DNA from 2 places in the Paenibacillus sp. S-12 genome. Region 2 is predicted to be linked to the other one. Evidence: riboswitches for the same ligand, from Rfam matches in the RefSeq annotation. Region 2 holds a riboswitch; the other holds the start of a gene.
What was found. Region 2 has a riboswitch for glycine ahead of NO352_RS08865 (alanine/glycine:cation symporter family protein). Riboswitches for the same ligand answer to the same signal wherever they lie in the genome.

Region 1 (5,832 bases), 150 kb from region 2:
TCAGCGTAGCGATGCAAGACGGACATATTCATAATTCTCGTTGCACCAATTATTCGCCCAGTAAGCTGATCAATGACAACGAATGGATACTCGATCCCCTTCTCACGGTTCAGAACAGCATCATGAATCGTCCGTTCTGCATCTGCAAAACTGCGGATCGTGCGCGGCAAGTAATGCCATATATCTGGATGAGACGCTGCTTCATATAAATCTTCCGTATGTTCAGGAAGCATAGGGATCAGCTTAGTACTGCTCCCCGTCAGCTCGAACAATTGACTGTTCATTCGTATCCATTCCCCCGAAGGTCTGATAGGTATGAAGTGCAATCTGCAACTTATTTATGTACTGTTGATCATGACTCGAACACATAAATTGAATTGTTGGGCTTGTTGTCTGATCTGATAGCTGATTCAACTGCTTCTCTTGCAACACTTGGGCTAACCGCTGCACTGTGCCTTGACTCCCGTCAATGAGCTGGATATGATCAGGGACTATTTCTCTCAAAATGTGCTTATAATAGGGGTAGTGCGTACACCCTAACACAATTGTACCGTACTGACTCAAGTCAATCCCAGCAAGCTTCTGTGCAAAGAAGTCTCCTATCACTCCCTTATCAAAGTTTAATTGCTCGCAATATTCTACCAATTCCGGCAAAGGAATCGAATCAACAATATGTTCCTCATCAAGACGAGTGACCAGTGTATGGTATTTGTCTTGGCTTAACGTTAAGGCTGTTGCAAATACAAGTACACGCTTGCCGTTATTGCGATTCATTTCTACTGCCGGCTTGACTGCGGGCTCCATGCCGATAATCGGAATATTGTAATTCCGCCGCAATTCAGATGCTGCGATACTCGTTGCCGTATTGCACGCGATTACAAGCGCCTTCACATGATGCTGCATGATTTCCTCAACAGCAGATTGCACATGACGCATCACTTCCTGCTGCGACTTTGTCCCATATGGAACATGAAGCGTGTCTGCATAAAACAAATATTGCTCTTGTGGCAGCTGCTTCATAGCCTCAGCCAATACCGTAATACCACCCATTCCCGAATCAAAAAAAGCGATTGTCATTCCACTCACCTAGCATTCTATTTAGCATTGTAACGTCTGGTTGTCGATGCTTCTATTGTACTCTTTTTCGGCGGCGAATCCTATCGAAACTTCTCACTTTGTGGATGAAAAAAACCTGCTGCACCAGCATTATACCGATACAGCAGGTTCTACGTACACAACCCATTGATCCTTCTATTATTAGTCAATCAGCTTCGCATATTGCTCAGCATTCAGCAGATGCTTCACTGCTTCCGCAGCGCTGCCTTCCACTTCAACTTCCGCAATCCAGCCGTCTCCGTATGGACTGCTGTTCACAAGCTCTGGCGACGCTTCCAATTCATCATTTACCTTCGTAATCGTTCCAGATACCGGACAGTACAACTCAGATACGGTCTTCACAGACTCAATGGAGCCCATGCTGTCCCCCGCGGACAAGCTGGTTCCTACTGAAGGAAACTCGATGAATACAATGTCTCCCAGTTGAGCCTGCGCATGATCTGTAATGCCAACTCGTACTGTATTGCCTTCTATGGCGATTACCCATTCATGCTCTTCACTGTACAGCAATCCATCCTTCACTTCACTCATGTCAACGCCCCATTTCATTCATAATGTCATTCATTAGGCCGTCTATCCATTAGAGATCATTAAAATGGGCAGAGAGCGGCCTAGCGCCTTGTTCTCTGTCCTCGGTACCTGAGAGATCCCGTTCCAGCACAATAGTGGCAGAACTTACCCCTTTGGTGGCAACTAAATATGCACTCTCCAGAGCTGCGTCAGAATGGCGGTTATTGTACCTGAGAGATTCATTGCCAATCGGCAGCTGGCAACTTGCTCCTTCGGTGTTGACAATCATCATTGTCAAACTCTCCCGACCTTCCTCGTTCGCAATTACGATTTCATTTGGGTAATTATAACAACCTTAGATTATTGCAAGATACGTACGATTGTCAATATGACAAGCAGTGAAATCGAATGTGAAGAAAATATCAATTGACAAAGTGTGGAAGGCTCAACTAATGTAGAGATGACAGTTGAAAATGGCGAATGATGGTAAAGGGAGAGACTGCTGAGACATAGCAGCGCCGAAGGAGTAAGCCGTAAGACGTGAATCTCTCAGGCAAAAGGACTTTTACCGGACGCATCTCTGGAGAGCACTGTAATTCACCAGATCGAATACAGTCACCCAAGGGGAAAGCCGATGATACATGCGGAAGCAGACGAATCGTTTGCAGCATTCGGCGACACTCTCAGGTACAAAGGACAGAGCGAGAGACGAAGAGGATAACACATCCACTTTTCTTTCGGCTGTCCTTTTTTGTTCGCATACCAATGGTTTGTCCAAATAAGCGTATCGAGGTGATTTCATGAGTCAATTGAAGAGAACGCCAATATTCGATCAATATTCAACATTTCCCGGTGCACGCTGCATTGACTTCGGCGGCTGGGAGCTTCCTGTTCAATTTATCGGTATTCAGCGGGAGCATGAAGCTGTGCGCACACAGGCAGGCTTGTTCGATGTTTCCCATATGGGTGAGTTTATCGTTAGCGGCCCGGCTTCCCTAACGTTTCTTCAACAGATGACAACGAATGATGTATCGCGGCTTGAGGACGGGAAAGCACAATATACGCTGATGTGCTACCCTGACGGAGGAGTCGTCGATGATATTCTCATCTATCGGATGAAGAGTGACCGATATATGCTTGTTGTCAATGCCTCCAACATCGACAAAGACTATGCATGGCTGCAGAAGCATTTGATTCATGGCGTGACCTTGACAAATGTATCGAACCGCACGGCACTGATCGCCCTTCAAGGGCCGAATGCCCAAGCTATTCTCTCTACCGTATCAGAAGCGCCTATTGATTCGCTTGCACCTTTTCATTTCCTAACGGATGCACAAGTATGCGGCGTGTCAACTCTTCTATCCCGCTCTGGCTATACGGGCGAGGATGGATTCGAGCTCTATTTGTCCGCAGAAGATGCTCCGGGGGTATGGGCTGAACTGCTTCGTGCCGGTGAATCATTCGGCTTGCTGCCAGCAGGGCTGGGGGCAAGAGACACGCTGCGCTTCGAGGCACGTCTGCCGCTCTATGGACAAGAAATTACCGCTGATATCTCACCGCTTGAAGCTGGACTCGGACGATTCGTCAAGCTGGATAAAGGCGACTTCATTGGCCGTGTTGCACTTACGAAGCAAAAAGCTGATGGCCCAGCAAGGAAGCTGGTAGGAATTGAAATGATTGATAAAGGCATTCCCCGCTCTCATTATCCGGTGCTTGCCAACGGGCGCGTAATTGGTGAGGTCACAACTGGCACGCAGTCGCCAACATTGAAGCGCAATTTAGGACTTGCCTTAATTGAAACCGCTTTTTCAGAACTCGATACCGAGGTTATGGTAGAAATTCGCGGCAAACAGTTGAAAGCCCGCGTTGTCCCTACCCCATTTTATAAACGAAATCCGATCCCTGCCAAAGGAGCGAATCCATCATGAAGCATCGTTACATTCCAATGACGGAGCAAGATCAAGCCGACATGCTGCAGCAGATTGGCATCTCTTCCATGGAAGATCTGTTCCGCGATATACCAGCATCCATTCGTTACAATGGTATGCTTCCTATGTCCGAACCACTAGATGAAGCAGCCATGATGAAGCATATGAAGCAGTTGGCTTCTCGCAACGCAGACAATGAGAGCCACACCAGCTTCCTTGGCGCAGGAATATACGACCATCATATACCGGTTGTCATTCAGCATCTGGTCTCCAGATCTGAATTTTATACCGCATACACGCCTTATCAGCCTGAAATCAGTCAGGGTGAGCTGCAAGCAATCTTTGAATTTCAGTCCTATATTTGCGAATTGACAGGCATGGCTGTTGCCAATGCAAGCATGTATGATGGCGCAACAGCAATGGCCGAAGCAGGAGCACTTGCTGTAGGCGCAACGAAGCGCAAGCAGATCGTCATATCGAGCACCGTACACCCAGAGGCAAGACAAATTGTTCGCACGATGGCACGAGGACTGAATGTTGAAGTGGTCGAGATCGGTTATAAAGACGGCGTAACTGACCTTGCACAACTTGAGCATGCAGTCACGAACGAGACTGCTGCCGTACTTATTCAGTCACCGAATTTCTTTGGCTGCATCGAAGATATCCGTGCAATCGAACCAATTGCACATGCGCACAAAGGTTTGCTCGTAATGAGTACGAACCCGCTAAGCCTTGCTCTTTTGGAGAGCCCTGGCAAGCTCGGTGTCGATGTATGCGTCGGAGATGCGCAGCCTCTTGGTATTGCACCTTCATTCGGCGGGCCAACATGCGGTTTCTTTGCGGTAGCAGAACCGTATATGCGGCGAATTCCTGGAAGGATTGTTGGTCTGACCAAAGACTTGGATGGCAAGCGCGGCTTTGTCCTCACGCTTCAAGCAAGAGAGCAGCATATTCGTCGCGAGAAGGCGACATCCAACATTTGCTCGAACCAAGCGCTGCTTGCACTTGCCGCTTCGATATACATGTCCGTTATGGGCAAAAAGGGAATGCAAGAGGTAGCGAAGCTGAATATACAGAAGTCTCATTATGCTTCTGCCCAAATCAACAGCAAACAGCAGCTTTCATTAGCTTTCCAAGCACCTTACTTCAATGAATTCGTAGTCCGTCTTCCAGAAGGAACCGATATGGATCGCCTGCACGGGCTGCTCCTTGACAAAGGATTTATCGGCGGCTTGGATCTGGGCCGCTTCTATCCTGAGCTTGCGGGACATATGCTCATTGCCGTTACAGAGAAAAAGTCCAAATCGGACATCGAACAATTTATCGACCTGCTGGAGGTGAGCTGCGTATGAAACCGGATCAAGCGCTAATTTTTGAACTAAGCCATCCTGGCCGCACTGCCTATTCCTTGCCGGAATGTGACGTTCCGGAAATCGAGCTTCAAGAACTCATTCCTGCTTCAATGCTGCGCAGTCAGGAGCCTGAGCTGCCTGAAGTATATGAAGTTGATGTGATCAGACATTACACAGCCTTATCACGCCGCAACTTTGGCGTAGATAATGGTTTCTATCCGCTCGGCTCTTGCACAATGAAATATAACCCAAAAATTAACGAGGATGCGGCAAGACTGACTGGACTCGCAGCCATTCATCCTTATCAGCCTATCAACACGGTACAAGGCGCATTGGAGCTCATGTATACGCTGCAGGAGGATCTTGCTGCGCTGACAGGCATGGATAAGGTTACGCTGCAGCCTGCGGCAGGCGCTCATGGTGAATGGACGGGATTAATGATGATTCGCGCCTACCATGAAAGCCGTGGCGAGCAGCGGACGAAGGTAATCGTACCTGATTCTTCGCATGGGACGAACCCAGCAAGCGCAACCGTGGCCGGCTTAGATACAATTACAATACCATCCAATGAACAAGGATTGGTTGATCTGGATGCGCTCAGAGCCGCTGTCGGCCCTGATACGGCAGCGCTAATGCTAACGAACCCGAGTACACTTGGATTGTTCGAGGAGCATATTGTCAAGATCGCAAGCATCGTGCATGAAGCAGGAGGGTTGCTGTATTACGATGGCGCCAACTCGAATGCGATTATGGGAATTACGCGGCCTGGAGACATGGGCTTCGATGTCGTCCATTTGAATTTGCATAAGACGATGAGCACCCCGCATGGAGGCGGCGGCCCTGGCGCTGGCCCTGTAGGCGTGAAGAGCAAGCTGATTCCATTCCTCCCATCCCCAACGGTGATGAAACTTGAGGATGGCTCATAC
Region 2 (5,832 bases):
GTGAGCTGCAATGTAGTGCCAGTTTCGGGAGAATGCAGCGTCACGGTTGTAAAGCGGCTGCCGCTGCCCATTATCGGATCGCAAGCAGCTATTGTATTGACCACGTGCTCTGCAGAAGTAACTATTACATTAACGGATAGCGGAACAGGAGAAACATGTACGTTTACACTATTAGTCAAGAATAACGAGAAAGTATCACTCTGCTTACCACTCCCATTAGATGAATCCAACATTACTTCTCAAATATTCGATATCCATTGTGATGCTCGACTCACTGACAGCTTAACGATTGAGCTGCAATTGGATTGGTGTTTGGAACTTGTAGTGAAATTTATAATACCGATGATGGTTGAAGCTACATTTTGTCAACCTAGAGCATTAATACCGATACCAGAGGTATGCAGCATCAGCTTTCCAAAACAATGCCCAGAAATATTTCCGTTTGTGTAAAAGAATAATGGACTTACATTTTGCAGAAAACTCATGCTCGCATGAGTTTTTCTTTTGTTCAACAGGATTGAATCCGGAGCAGGGTTCTGATTTTGCTTCTCATCTAAGTTCATATGATAAGTTCAAATCATACGCAGCGCTTGTGATATAATTATTGCTGCAGATTATAAAATGAGGAGTTGATCGTCATGCAGTATCGTCGTCTCGGCAAGAGTGGATTGAAGGTATCTGTGCTTGGATTAGGAACTAATGCATTCGGCAAGCGTGCAGACAAGCAGGCTTCGACTCGCATCATTCATCAGGCATTAGATTATGGCATTAACTTTATTGATACAGCTAATATTTATGCGGGTACTGAATCTGAACGTATTATTGGAGAGGCGCTCTCAGGAGTCAGGCATAATATTGTGCTCACAACGAAGGCCGGGTTAATTCGGGGGGAGGGGCCAAATGAGAGGGGTTCATCGCGTTTTCACTTGCAGCAGGAATTAGACAGCAGCTTAAAGCGACTGAACACCGATTATATCGACTTGTATCAAATACATACTTTCGATCCGCATACTCCGCTGGAAGAAACGCTTAGAACGCTTGATGATATGGTTCGTTCCGGCAAGGTTCGATATATTGGAGCATCGAATTATTCGGCTTGGGAGCTTATGAAGGCAATAGGCATTAGTGAGCGGCTAGGCCTCAATCGTTATGTGTCCATGCAGACGTGCTATTCATTGGCCGATCGAACCCCAGAGCAGGAGATGGTTCCACTTTGCAAAGATCAAGGAATAGGGATTATTCCGTATTATCCGCTTGCAGGGGGAATTCTGACCGGGAAATATCGTATTGAAGAGCAAAGGCCGATAGGATCAAGAGCAGATACTGATCCAAACTTCCACCGATTTTTCAATAAAGAACGTTTCGCGTTAAGTGAGCAGGTGAATGAATTGGCAGCTGGTGCAGGATGTACCCCAAGTGCACTTTCACTAGCTTGGCTCATGCATCAGCCTTGCGTCTCGACCGTTATTGTAGGAGCGACGAAGGTGGAGCAGCTACATGACAACATAAACAGTGTTGATGTTGAATTGAAGATGGAGCAATTGGATCGGTTGGATCAGATAAGTCGTCCATTCCGATTCGGTGAACCGTTTGCGGCTTATCGATTGCCTGAATAATTCGGGCTCAGGAACTCGTCTCTATTTTCTAGAGACGAGTTTTTTATATCAATGGGACTGACCCCATCACAATATGGAAAACTGTACCTTTTCAATGAGGCGCATTATTTGTAATCTTGAACACGAAAGAAACGGCGCCGTCAAGGCGGTTCAGATATGAAGGGGGTTAGCTTTGATTTATGGTACATTTACATCCAACACTTGATCTGTCAACAGAAGAACAGATGGAGTAAGGGAAATATGCGATCGATCAAATCTGTCATTATCTTAAACATACGGATGAGGTAAACGTATCTCCCGAGTTAAACCCAACAGAAATTGTACAGTATGCGGAGCAAATCGATTTCCACAACCCAGTTACACCGAAGGAAGCTGTACATTACATTGTAGAAGGGTTGCGGAGATATCAGGTACATACGGCACACCCGGGATATTATGGCTTGTATAATCCGCGTCCGAACTTTATGGGAATCGTGGCAGATACGATAACGGCAGCCTTTAATCCGCAGCTGGCTGTTTGGAGTCATGCTCCTCTGGCAGTTGAAATTGAGAACTATGTATTGCGAGAGTTCGCTGTGCGATTCGGCTACCCGCGAGAAACGTCAAATGGAACATTTACGACGGGAGGAGCAGAAGCTAATTTGACAGCCGTACTTACAGCTCTCTGCGATCATTTCCCGGAATATACAACAAAAGGGCTTGCAAGCCTGGATAAGCCCCCTGTAATGTATGCTTCAAGTGAGAGCCATCATTCCTTAGTAAAAGCGGCTCGTGCCTGCGGATTGGGTACGGATTCTATCCGAAGTATACGATCGAATGCATCTTTGCAGATGGATGCGGAAGCGCTAGCCCTTCAAATACGGCAAGACCGCGAAGCTGGCTTTGCCCCTTTTTTGATTGTGGCTACGGCTGGAACGACAGGTGCAGGGGCCATTGACCCGATTGCGCATATTGCGGAGCTGGCTGAACAGGAAATGATATGGCTGCATGTTGATGCAGCGTATGGCGGTGCTATGATATTGGCGCCAGAATTGGCCAATTGGCTGCAAGGAATTAATAGGGCAGATTCCATTACATTCGATGCACATAAATGGCTGTCTGTACCAATGGGAGCAGGTATGTACTTCACCCGTCATCCCCATATATTGCAGCAGACCTTCCGAATGACAGCGGACTATATGCCCAAGGAAGGCACCGAATTGGAGACGTTTGATCCATACACCCATTCCATTCAGTGGTCACGCAGATTTATCGGGCTGAAGCTATATATGTCGCTTGCAACGGCGGGATGGGAAGGGTACCGGTTACTCGTACAACGACAGATTGAGAGCGGCAATTTTTTGCGGCAGGAGCTTGAACGATCGGGATGGTCGATTATGAATGATACGATAATGCCAGTTGTTTGTTTTAATGATCAGGCAGCATTAGCAAATCATGATATGGATTTCGTGCGATTCATACATGAGAAGGTACTTGCTACAGGCAAGGCATGGATCTCGATTTTCACCATACAGGATACCCCGGCGCTTCGTGCTTGTATTACCAATTTTGATACGACCGAACAGCATATGAAAGAATTGATTCACCTACTGAACGAGGCTCGGCAGGAGTATATGACGAAAATTCCATCCTATAATGGGATGATTTACTAAGCAGTTCATATTGCTTAATTCGATGAGGTCAACTATAATGTAACCTACAACTTTATAACTGGATGAAGTTTGCGGGAGATAGACAACACGTCTAGCCGAAGGGGTAAGCTCTCAGGCGCTTGGCATACCGAGCAGCAATTGCGAGTATGTATAAGCAGGACCGTAAATGGACAGGACTCTGGAGAGACTCCATCATTGGGGCACCGAAGGGGCAAGACGAATCGCATTGATCGAATCGTTAAAACTCTCAGGTAAAAGGACAGGGATGCAGATGCAGAGGAAACATAAGTTTTATTTGGGTTGTATTATCATGTTCCTGGCGAAAGCTTTTTTAATTCTGCACGCATGTCCCCAGAGTCAAATCATACGATTTGGCTCTTTTTATTATTCAAGACGAGGGGAAATGATTTTGCAATGATTGAACATTGGTTAGACAAATTGAACAGTTTCGTATGGGGGGCGCCGCTTCTTATTTTGTTGGTAGGGACGGGGATATTACTCACAATTCGTTTAGGTGTCCTTCAATTGTTTCGCTTGCCGCTTGCCTTGAAGCTCATATTTAAGTCAAAAAACGAGGGGGCTGGTGATGTATCCAGCTTCGGTGCGCTTGCGACTGCACTTGCCGCCACAATCGGAACGGGGAATATTGTTGGTGTTGCGACTGCAATCAAGGTAGGGGGACCAGGTGCGTTATTTTGGATGTGGATCGCTGCTTTCTTCGGAATGGCTACCAAATATGCGGAGGGGCTGCTAGCCGTTAAGTACCGCAATATTGATGATAATGGACAAATACTCGGTGGGCCAATGTACTATATTGAGAAGGGCTTAGGCATGAAATTCAAGCCTTTGGCTGTGTTCTTCGCCATTAGCGGCGTGCTGGTCGCACTTCTTGGAATCGGTACCTTCCCGCAAATTAATGCGATTGTTACCTCTACTGAGACGAGTCTTGGTGTGCCGGCAATTGTAACTGCGGTCATTGTTACAATTGTTACTGCCCTTGTTACAATCGGGGGGATTCAAAGTATTTCGCATGTGACGACTACGATTGTTCCTGTTATGGCTATCATTTACTTTATCGCTAGCTTCGTCGTGCTCATCACGTTTGCGGATCAGATTCCCCATGCAATGTCCTTAATATTCCATGGGGCATTCAATGCGACTGCAGCTGGAGGAGGTTTCCTCGGCGCCACGGTTATGATGGCGATACGCAACGGAATCGCGAGAGGGGTATTTTCGAATGAATCCGGTCTCGGAAGCGCACCGATTGCTGCAGCAGCTGCCAAGGTGAAATGGCCAGCCGAGCAAGGTCTTATTTCGATGACGGGGACATTCATTGATACGATTATCGTATGTTCGCTGACCGGCTTAACCTTGATCGTAACCGGAGTCTGGAATGGCCCTATGGAAGGTGCTGCTTTGACACAGGCTGCATTTGATGCAGCATTGCCATATGGTTCCTTTGTACTCACGCTATGCTTGATATTGTTTGCCTTTACGACAATATTAGGATGGAACTATTATGGCGAGCGCTGCATGGTTTACTTGTTCGGCGTGAAATCGATCCTGCCTTATCGGCTTGTCTTTATTGCAATCATTGGTTTTGGTGCATTTATAAAGCTCGATATGATATGGAAGCTTGCAGATATCGTAAACGGGTTGATGGCATTGCCGAACTTGATCGCACTGCTTGGGTTGTCTGGCGTAGTCGTTCATGAAACGCGTCTGTACTGGAAACATAAAGAGACGGAAAAATAAATGTTTACATGTAATACTGGTGAGAAAAAGCTGGCAAATGACACGAAAGTGAACATTTGCCAGCTTTTTTTTCGCGAAAGGAAACTTTTTGCCAATCTTATGCATCTAATTAACAGCTAGTCGCGTGTATGGGGTAAAGAAGGGAGAAGAAACGGCTTGTATACCGATATAGAAATCGATATAGAGACAGATGTGAGGTTGGCTAAGGAAGGAAATAAAGAGGCTTTCATTCGTCTCATCAAGAAGCATGAAGTCCAAATGTACAATATGGCCAGATCCATTGTCAGAAGGGATGAAGACTGTGCGGATGCAATGCAGGAAGCCGTGTACAAAGCTTACCGTGCGCTGCCAAGCTTAAATCATCATGCCTACTTTAAGACATGGCTTTTTCGTATATTGATCAATGAGTGCAATATGATCTTGCGGAAGCAGGCTCGTGTTATTATGTTAGCGGAGCTGCCGGAAATCGGAGAGGCTCCTCCGGAAATCAGTGATCGTCTTGATTTGCGTCAAGCGATTTACCGGCTTGAGGAAGTATCTCGAAATATTGTTATCTTGTTTTATTTTCAAGATTTGCCCATGCATCAGATTGCTGAAATGATGGACATGTCCGTCAGTGCGGTAAAGACCCGGCTGCACAGAGCCCGACATACTCTTGCAGATTGGCTGGATGACTCTGTAGAAAGGAAGATGAACGGATGAAACAGATACAACTGCCTATCGAGCAGCAGCTCGAACAACTTAGAGAACCATATAGGAATGAGCTGCCTGAATTCATTCGCAGCCGAATGGATCAGACGTATCATATC

Region 1: another riboswitch for glycine. It lies ahead of gcvT (glycine cleavage system aminomethyltransferase GcvT); the one in region 2 lies ahead of NO352_RS08865 (alanine/glycine:cation symporter family protein).

Annotation. Positions count from the first base shown of each region.
Region 1 covers NZ_JASIUF010000008.1:134,990-140,821, reverse strand. Annotated here, with positions in the region: gene NO352_RS08210 (GNAT family N-acetyltransferase) at 1-284, opposite strand, end outside; gene murI (glutamate racemase) at 244-1,077, opposite strand; gene gcvH (glycine cleavage system protein GcvH) at 1,258-1,647, opposite strand; glycine riboswitch at 1,835-1,943, opposite strand; glycine riboswitch at 2,107-2,201, shown strand; glycine riboswitch at 2,205-2,328, shown strand; gene gcvT (glycine cleavage system aminomethyltransferase GcvT) at 2,427-3,554, shown strand; gene gcvPA (aminomethyl-transferring glycine dehydrogenase subunit GcvPA) at 3,551-4,906, shown strand; gene gcvPB (aminomethyl-transferring glycine dehydrogenase subunit GcvPB) at 4,903-5,832, shown strand, end outside.
Region 2 covers NZ_JASIUF010000008.1:286,993-292,824, forward strand. Annotated here, with positions in the region: gene NO352_RS08850 (BMQ_0737 family morphogenetic spore coat protein) at 1-450, shown strand, start outside; gene NO352_RS08855 (aldo/keto reductase) at 639-1,616, shown strand; gene NO352_RS08860 (pyridoxal phosphate-dependent decarboxylase family protein) at 2,012-3,268, shown strand; glycine riboswitch at 3,437-3,541, shown strand; gene NO352_RS08865 (alanine/glycine:cation symporter family protein) at 3,683-5,023, shown strand; gene NO352_RS08870 (sigma-70 family RNA polymerase sigma factor) at 5,180-5,725, shown strand; gene NO352_RS08875 (DUF4179 domain-containing protein) at 5,722-5,832, shown strand, end outside.